One region of the Bacillus sp. EB V-12 genome, then DNA from elsewhere that is predicted to be linked to it. Evidence: predicted binding sites of a transcription regulator. Region 1 holds the regulator's gene; each other region holds the start of a gene.
What was found. The regulator Rex, encoded in region 1, represses fermentation and respiration genes when NADH is low (regulators of the CRP and FNR family bind a similar motif). The targets are predictions, from matches to a motif close to TTGTGAAATATTTCACAA.
Positions count from the first base shown of each region.

Region 2: the regulator Rex is predicted to act here: its motif matches at 1,809-1,826, upstream of adhE (bifunctional acetaldehyde-CoA/alcohol dehydrogenase).
Region 3: the regulator Rex is predicted to act here: its motif matches at 1,782-1,799, upstream of pflB (formate C-acetyltransferase).

Region 1 is NZ_JBUXJL010000028.1:8,432-11,723, reverse strand. It holds gene ACZDYH_RS29870 (ABC-F family ATP-binding cassette domain-containing protein) at 1-1,381, opposite strand, end outside; gene ACZDYH_RS29865 (redox-sensing transcriptional repressor Rex) at 1,569-2,198, shown strand; gene ACZDYH_RS29860 (YdiK family protein) at 2,228-2,419, opposite strand; gene ACZDYH_RS29855 (CPBP family intramembrane glutamic endopeptidase) at 2,416-3,165, opposite strand.
Region 2 is NZ_JBUXJL010000001.1:298,900-302,191, forward strand. It holds gene ACZDYH_RS01545 (O-acetylserine dependent cystathionine beta-synthase) at 1-620, shown strand, start outside; gene ACZDYH_RS01550 (bifunctional cystathionine gamma-lyase/homocysteine desulfhydrase) at 624-1,757, shown strand; gene adhE (bifunctional acetaldehyde-CoA/alcohol dehydrogenase) at 2,022-3,292, shown strand, end outside.
Region 3 is NZ_JBUXJL010000008.1:179,348-182,639, reverse strand. It holds gene pflB (formate C-acetyltransferase) at 1-1,671, opposite strand, end outside; gene ACZDYH_RS22670 (hypothetical protein) at 1,824-2,045, opposite strand; gene ACZDYH_RS22665 (glycosyltransferase family 2 protein) at 2,014-3,292, opposite strand, start outside.

The DNA of each region.
Region 1 (3,292 bases):
GTTTTGCAAGAGCTAATCGAGCTTTTTGTCCACCACTAAGGGAAGATACTGGTTTCAGTACATCATCTCCTGTGAATAAAAAATTCCCAAGTATAGTACGGATTTCTTTTTCCGGTTGCAGTGGATATTCATCCCATAGTTCATTTAAAACCCGTTTAGAAGATGTTAAGTTTGCTTGTTCTTGATCATAATAACCAACAGATACATTTGATCCGAAAGAAACATCACCATTTAATAGTGGTAACTTATTCACAATGGATTTTAACAATGTGGATTTCCCAATTCCGTTTGGACCAACTAAAGCAACACTATCTCCGCGAGTTAAGCGCATAGTTACATGTTCAATTATAGGGTTTTCATTATAGCCGATGGTTGCATCATTTACTTGTAAAACATCATTTCCACTTTGTTTTTCAATATCGAAGTGGAATGATGCTGACTTAGAATCCCCTAATGGTCTCGTTAATAATTCCATTCTGTCTAGTTGTTTACGGCGACTTTGAGCACGTTTCGTTGTAGAAGCGCGAGCTATATTCTTTTGAACGAAGTCCTCAAGTTTTGCGATTTCATCTTGTTGTTTTTCGTAACGTTTCATTTCTTGCTCATATAATGCTGATTTTAAGTCTAAATATTTACTGTAGTTACCAACAAATCGTCTGCTTTCTTTATTCGAAATTTCATATACTTGTGTAACGAGTTTGTCTAAGAAATAACGGTCATGTGAGACGATTAATATTGCGCCAGGATAACCTTGCAAATATTGCTCAAGCCATGTTAATGTTTCGATGTCTAAATGGTTTGTAGGCTCGTCCAAAATAAGTAAGTCTGGTTTTGTTAATAATAATTTCCCGAGAGCTAATCTTGTTTTTTGCCCGCCGCTTAAAGTAGAGATCGTCGTCTGGTGCGTTTCAACTGGGAAGCCAAGGCCGCTTAAAATGGAGCGAATATCCGCTTCATATTGATATCCACCTTGATCTTTATAATTGAGTTGTAATTGGTCATAATCAGCTAACAATCTTTCATATGTAGCTTCGTTTGAAAAGTTTTCTTCTTTTCCCATTTCTTGCTCAAGCCTTCGGAGTTTTGTCTCCATTTGCTGTAAATGGGTAAAGACGGTTAGCATTTCATCCCAAATTGTTAAAGACGTTTCTAGTCCAGTATTTTGAGCTAAATATCCGATTGAGACATCTTTCGGTTTTATAATTTCGCCACCATCATGAGATAATTCACCAGCGATAATTTTTAATAATGTAGATTTACCTGCTCCATTCCTTCCAACTAATGCGATACGATCTTTTGTTTGTACTTCCAATTTTATGTTTGCAAGAATTGTTTCTGCACCGTATAATTTCGAAAGCGCGTTTACTTGTAATAAAATCAATGTTTTCACCTCAAATAATTTCTTAACTTTGCCATGTTTATATTTCTCAATCATACTAAAAATAGTGTATAGTTTAAAATAAAGAGAGAATACTTCTTCTCTTTATTATACAAGGAATTTAATGAGTGCTAAACTTCTGTATTTGATTAAAGTATATGAATAAAGATAGGAAGAGAGGAGAGGTCATATGGATCAGCAAAAGATTCCACAAGCCACTGCTAAAAGATTGCCTCTATACTATCGATTTATCCAAAACTTATCTCTTTCTGGTAAGCAGCGTGTTTCATCGGCCGAATTGAGTGAGGCAGTAAAAGTAGATTCCGCAACAATACGAAGAGATTTTTCGTATTTTGGAGCGTTAGGGAAAAAGGGATATGGATATAACGTAAATTATTTATTATCATTTTTCCGCGAAACACTTGATCAAGATGATATAACACGTGTAGCACTTATTGGAGTAGGTAATTTAGGGACCGCTTTCTTACATTATAATTTCACGAAAAACAATAATACAAAAATTGAAATGGCATTTGATGTTAGTGAAGAGAAAGTTGGAACAGAAATCGGGGGCATTCCTGTATATCATTTAGATGAATTAGAAGAGAGATTATCAAATGATATACAAGTGGCAATATTAACAGTACCGGCTACAGTAGCACAAGCTGTAGCAGATAGATTAGCTGAAACAAGCGTGCACGGTATTTTGAATTTCACACCAGCGCGATTAAACGTATCAGAGAATATTAGAATTCATCATATTGACTTAGCTGTAGAGTTACAAACATTAGTTTACTTTTTGAAAAACTATCCACAATAAAACGCAGAGGGAGCGACCTCTGCGTTTTATTATTGTTTCTTGTTTGTGAATTTAACTAATATAAGGCGAAGTGCCAAATTAAAATCAATTGTTGCCATAACTGCAAATAGTATTGTCCACATATTCCAGATTGTATCTGTCACGTTCGTAATGGCGAAGCGTGTAAAGATACATCCAAGAAGGAAGTATAGTGCAGCCATGAACAATGGTGAGTTTCTCATACAAAAAATCCTCCGATAAAGCCTTGCATTTTTTCAGCTTCTTTAATCATTTCTTGAATTTGTTCATTGCTCATAAAAATTTGCCCAATAGCGACTAATGTATTCATTGCAACATGAGCTGCAATCGGAACGATAATACGTTTCGTCTTCACATATAAGAAGGCGAATACGAGCCCCATAGCAGTGTATACCAATAAGTGAGTAAAATCAAAATGAATTGCTGCGAATACAAGCGAACTAATGATAGCTGCAATAAAGAAGTTAAACTTCTTATAAAGTGTACCGAATAGAATTTTTCTAAATACGATTTCTTCTAAGATAGGTCCAATTATAGAAACAACAATAAGGAACCAAGGTGTCGTTCTTGCAATTTCCATCAGTTTCATTGTATTTTCTGAACCTTGTTTAATTCCTAGCAGTTGCATCTCGATCATACCGGCAACTATTTGTGAAAAGAAAGCTAAGAAGAACCCGATAAAAATCCATCCAATAGTAGCTGGAACAGAAGAGCGCATTGCATCTAAATGCCTGTCACGAATATCCGTTCTAAGTAACCAAAGTACGATACATAATGCAATAAAGAAGCTAATGATTGCCCAGTGTCCCGTTATGATTTGTCCTTTTTCCTCAATGGTAAATCCTCTATTATCATAGAGTCCTGTTTTTAGGAGAAGTGGTAATCCAACAACGCCAGATAACTGCATTAAAATGTATGTAACGATAATCCACCAGTATTGTTTCTTCAAATGGTTTAACCATCCTTTCTAACTATAGTGTATGAGATAAGTTAGGATAACATGTAAATATGCTACCTACGATATAAACCTCACTTGAATTATGTTTTTTTCGTAAATCCTTATTTGAAATTATAAT
Region 2 (3,292 bases), on a different contig from region 1:
AACAAGAATTAATGAAAGCACTAGGTGCAACGGTCGTGCATACACCGACTGAGCAAGGAATGACCGGTGCAATTGCTAAAGCAAAAGAGTTAGTAAATGAAATACCGAATTCATACTCTCCAAGTCAGTTCGCAAATGAGGCAAATCCTCGTGCATATTTTAAAACATTAGGACCTGAACTGTGGGACGCATTGAATGGAGAGATTAACATATTTGTTGCTGGAGCAGGAACTGGCGGTACGTTTATGGGGACTGCATCTTATTTGAAAGAAAAAAATATAGATATTAAAACAGTTATCGTAGAGCCAGAAGGATCTATTTTAAATGGTGGTAAGGCTGGTTCACATGAGACCGAAGGAATTGGACTGGAATTTATCCCGCCATTTTTGAAGACATCTTATTTTGATGAAATTCATACGATTTCTGATCGAAATGCATTTTTACGAGTGAAAGAATTAGCGCAAAAAGAAGGACTTCTCGTTGGGAGCTCTTCAGGAGCAGCATTTCATGCGAGCTTACTTGAGGCAGAGAAGGCAGCACAAGGTACAAATATTGTAACCATTTTTCCTGATAGCAGTGAGCGCTATTTAAGTAAAGACATATACAAAGGATGGGAATAAAAAATGAGAGCAAAGACAAAGTTAATTCATGGTATTCGCATAGGAGAACCTTCAACTGGATCTGTAAACGTACCGATTTATCAAACAAGTACGTACAAACAAGAAGCAGTTGGTAAGCATCAAGGATATGAATATTCACGTACAGGTAACCCAACACGTGCAGCTTTAGAAGAAATGATTGCTGTATTAGAAAATGGGCATGCTGGATTTGCATTTGGTTCAGGAATGGCTGCTATTACAGCGACAATTATGTTGTTCTCAAAAGGTGACCACGTTATTTTAACAGATGATGTTTATGGCGGAACATACCGCGTTATTACGAAAGTATTAAACCGTTTCGGTATTGAGCATACATTTGTAGATACAACAAACTTAGAGGAAGTTAAAGAAGCGATTCGTCCAAATACGAAAGCAATTTATGTGGAAACACCAACGAACCCACTACTAAAAATTACTGATATTAAGAAAATATCTACTCTTGCTAAAGAGAAAGACTTATTAACAATTATTGATAACACATTCATGACGCCATATTGGCAGTCGCCGATTTCTTTAGGAGCAGATATTGTGCTTCATAGTGCAACGAAATATTTAGGAGGTCATAGTGACGTAGTTGCAGGTCTAGTAGTTGTAAATAGCCCACAACTAGCAGAAGATCTTCACTTTGTACAAAACTCAACAGGAGGTATTCTTGGGCCGCAAGATAGCTTCTTACTACTTCGTGGTTTAAAAACATTAGGAATTCGTATGGAAGAACATGAAACGAATTCACGCGCTATTGCTGAGTTCTTAAATAATCATCCAAAAGTAAATAAAGTATATTACCCAGGTCTTGAATCACATCAAAACCACGAATTAGCAACAGAACAAGCAAATGGTTTTGGTGCTATTATCTCATTTGATGTAGATAGTGAAGAGACATTAAATAAAGTACTTGAGAAATTGCAGTATTTTACACTGGCTGAAAGTTTAGGAGCAGTAGAAAGTTTAATTTCTATTCCATCTCAAATGACACATGCATCAATCCCAGCTGATCGCCGCAAAGAATTAGGAATTACAGATACATTAATTCGTATTTCTGTCGGTATTGAAGATGGTGAAGATTTAATTGAAGATTTAGCACAAGCGCTAGCATAATAAAAAAACGCACTGCTAATATAGAGCAGTGCGTTTTTTTATTACATTATTTTGTGAAACATTTCACAAAATAGACATACACAAACGAAATGATTTCATGTATATTGAATTCAGGAAATGTTACTCACGAACAAACTTGTGAAACATTTCACAAACAATGAAATTCATGTAGGAAAGCATCTCTATTTTTTTATGTTAATTGGGACTTATTTTGACCTATAGGGACATATAAGGACCGTGATAGTAGAATAGGAGGAAATTTACATGGTAGTCAAAGAGAAAGTTGTAAATGAAATGCAGGAAGTAAAAAAGATGATTGATACACTAGTAAATAATGGTCAACAAGCTTTACAAGCATTAGAAAGTTTTACACAAGAGGAAATTGACAACATTGTTCATGAAATGGCATTAGCAGGTGTTGATCAACATATGCCGCTAGCAAAATTAGCAGTTGAAGAAACTGGCCGTGGTGTATATGAAGACAAATGCATTAAAAATATTTTTGCCACTGAATATATTTGGCATAGTATAAAGCAAGATAAAACGGTAGGAATTATTCACGAAGATTCTCATGAAGAAATAATAGAAATCGCGGAACCTGTCGGTGTAGTAGCTGGGGTAACGCCAGTAACGAATCCAACGTCGACAACAATGTTTAAAGCGTTAATTGCGATAAAAACAAGAAATCCAATTATTTTCGCGTTTCATCCTTCCGCACAAAAATGTTCTGTGGCAGCGGCGAAAACAGTATATGATGCAGCGATGAAAGCTGGTGCACCAAAACACTGTATTCAATGGATTGAAAGACCGTCTGTTGAAGCGACGAAACAATTAATGAACCATGATGGTGTAGCACTCGTTCTAGCAACTGGAGGCGCTGGTATGGTGAAATCAGCTTACTCTACTGGAAAACCAGCGTTAGGCGTTGGGCCTGGTAATGTACCGTGTTATATAGAAAAATCAGCACATGTAAAACGAGCTGTTAATGATTTAATTTTATCGAAAACATTTGATAACGGTATGATTTGTGCATCGGAACAAGCAATCATTGTCGATAAAGAAATCTATGATGATGTTAAAACAGAAATGATTGAAAACAATTGTTACTTTGTAACAGAAGAAGAAAGAAAAAAATTAGAAAAGCTTGTTATAAATGAAAATACATGTGCAGTAAATAGTGATATTGTAGGGAAATCAGCACAGTATATTGCCGATTTAGTTGGGATTACTGTTCCTGAACATACAAAAATGCTTGTAGCTGAAATTCAAGGTATCGGAGCAGCATATCCGTTATCTCGTGAGAAACTGAGTCCAGTATTAGCTTGTGTGAAGGCGAATTCATTAGAAGAAGGATTTACATATTGCGAAGAAATGTTGAACCTCGGTGGTTTAGGACATTCAGCAGTTATCCATTCTACAAATAAAGATGTGCAAAAGCAATTTGGATTACGTATGAAAGCTTGCCGTCTCATTGTAAATGCACCTTCATCACAAGGTGGAATAGGTGATATATATAATGGATTTATTCCATCACT
Region 3 (3,292 bases), on a different contig from region 1:
ATCTCCTTCAATCTCGAAGTCAACTGCAATACCATTTTCATCACGAATTGGTTTTACTTTTGCGTATTTAATTGCACTTAATGAATCTGCTACTACAGATAGACCAGCGATACCTGTTGCCATTGTACGAAGAACGTTTGTATCATGAAGTGCCATTTCAATACGTTCATAGCTATATTTATCATGCATGTAATGGATAACATTTAATGTGTTTAAATATAGACCCGCTAACCATTCCATTGTCATATCAAACTTATGCATAACTTCTTCATAATTTAATACTTCAGAAGTAATTGGTGCGTACTCAGGACCAACTTGTGCTTTTGACTTTTCATCTTTACCACCATTAATCGCATATAATAATGCTTTCGCTAAGTTTGCACGAGCTCCGAAGAACTGCATTTGTTTACCGATTCTCATTGCAGATACGCAACATGCAATACCGTAATCATCGCCGTATTCAGGACGCATAATGTCATCATTTTCATATTGAATTGCTGATGTTTTAATAGACATTTTCGCACAGTAGTTTTTAAAGTTCTCTGGTAATTGTTTAGACCAAAGAACAGTTAAGTTTGGTTCTGGAGCTGGTCCTAAATTATCTAATGTATGCAAGAAACGGAATGAGTTCTTTGTTACTAATGGACGACCATCTAATGCCATACCACCGATAGATTCAGTTACCCAAGTTGGGTCACCAGAGAATAATTCATTATAATCAGGTGTTCTTGCGAATTTCACAAGACGTAATTTCATAATGAAGTGATCTACAATTTCTTGTACTTCTTCTTCTGTTAAAGTACCATTTGCTAAATCTCTTTCAATGTAAATATCTAAGAATGTAGAAGTACGTCCAAGACTCATTGCAGCACCGTTTTGCTCTTTAATCGCTGCAAGGTATGCGAAGTATAACCATTGGAATGCTTCTTGTGCATTTGTTGCTGGCTTAGAAATATCGAAGCCATGAGAAGCAGCCATTTCTTTTAACTCTTGAAGTGCACGCATTTGCTCAGATAACTCTTCGCGTAAACGCATCGTATCTTCGCTCATTACACCACCAGTTAAATTCAAATCAGCTTTTTTCGCTTCAATTAAATGATCAATACCATATAACGCTACTCGGCGATAGTCACCGATAATACGTCCACGTCCGTATGCATCTGGAAGACCAGTAATAACACCTGATTTACGTGCATTTCTCATTTCTGGTGTGTATGCATCAAATACACCTTGGTTATGAGTTTTTCTCCACTCTCTAAAAATACGACTAAGTTCTTTATCCATTTCGTATCCATAAGATTCACAAGCTTGTTCTGCCATACGAATACCACCATATGGTTGTAAAGAACGTTTAAATGGTTTATCAGTTTGGAAACCGACTACTTTTTCAATATCTTTATTTAAGTATCCTGGGTCATGTGATGTAATAGAAGAAACAATTTTTGTATCCATATCAAGAACGCCACCGTTTTCACGTTCTTTCGTTGTTAAATCCATTACTTGATCCCAAAGTTGTTTCGTTGCTTCAGTTGCTTCTGCTAAGAAAGATTCGTCCCCTTCGAAAACGTTTACATTATTTAAAATGAAATCGCGAACATCAATCTCTGCTTTCCATTTTTCACCTTTAAAGTTTTCCCATGCGTTTTTAACATTTTCTAATACTTGAGTCATCCTAATCTCCTCCATTTTTGATTAGTACAGGACTAAGATTTTTTATATAACAGCTTACACACTTAGAATACTACTTTTTTACGAAAGTGAACGAAATAGTTGTGACATGTTTGTGAAATATTGAGCAAACTACTATATATATAGTGTTAACTTTATTTAAAAGTCTTTAAAATTAACCCTTTCCTTAATTGTATTTTTTTGGTATCCTTATATACGAGTCCTATTTTGTAATATAAGAACAATACCCATTGTAGAGCTGTAATACTCTTATCTCCTAATCTGTTATAGTTTTTATAACAGAACAAAAAAGTGTACACATGTTGTACACTTTTTTTGTTACTTCTATAAAACATCTCTTTTTCTATTGCCATCATAGAATCCGCCACGATTGTCTGTTAATGCAATTATTTGATCTAGTCCTTCTATATGATCACCTATAATTCGAAGTACAGCTGGTGGATGACCTATTTTAGCAAAATGTTCACTGGGACGAATACGGTTCATCTTATCGACCTCAACACGACTTACACATGCAACTTCAAATCCTGAAAGAATAGCTTTCACTTGGGCTACACACGGCGCCAGTAAAGATCTATACCCAATTTCTTTCAAACACTTACGGCTAAACGCATTCGGTACAGCGATAAGAGAGCCTACGCCTAGATCTTTTCTATCACAAGCTAAATTTAATGCATATTTAAATGCAGTTACAAGATGAAGCGGTACTCTTAAATCTAAATAATGATTTAGATCATTTAATGCAACATCTGTTCCATCTGCAATAGCTTTCGCAAAAGGATACAGCTCACTCGCTGGAATAACAAAATCGCCATCTATAAATAACACAATTTCTCCTTTTGCAAAATACGTTCCAAGTGAGCGCCCCACATCATTTCCGAGTGCTTCTTTATATACAATTGTCGTTGCCCCTTTGTCTTTTGCAATTTTTTTCGTTTTATCTGACGAACCATTTACGACAACGATAATTTCGAAGGGTTCAATGTTGCGAAGCTCTTCTATAACGTTTCCAATTGTTTTCTCTTCATCTTGTACGGGAATAACAACCGATAGTTGCTTTCCTTTATACAAATCAGATGTAACACCCCACCCTTGATAAAACTCTTCAAAACTTAAAGTATGATAGACACTATCCCTTTTCCTATTTCCATCATAATATCCTCCTCGCTCATCACTGCTTAATATCCGTTCTGCTACTGCTTCTATATGATCACCTATCATTCTTTTTTCAGATTGGGAAAGATTTGGCCCATATGCAGCATGCTGGAATGGACGAAATTTATTCGGCGTAATAACGTCAATGGCACAATGACGACTAATTCTCCATTTACTTTGAACTAGGTGTAAATGAGCCACAATAGGATTAACAAAACATTCATATCCGATGCTTTGAACGACTTCTTTCGTCAGCGCATGAGGTACATCTAATAAAGAATTCATTTTTAATTCTTCACGCTCTAACATTGCATTTAATATTTGGCGCCATACTGTAATAGAAGTGGTTTTTTGCCTTTTTAAAAATAATGCATCCAAATTATTTAAAACTACATCTGCCTGATCGTATAAAATCGGATTAAGGAATAATTTTAATTTTGAAGTTGGA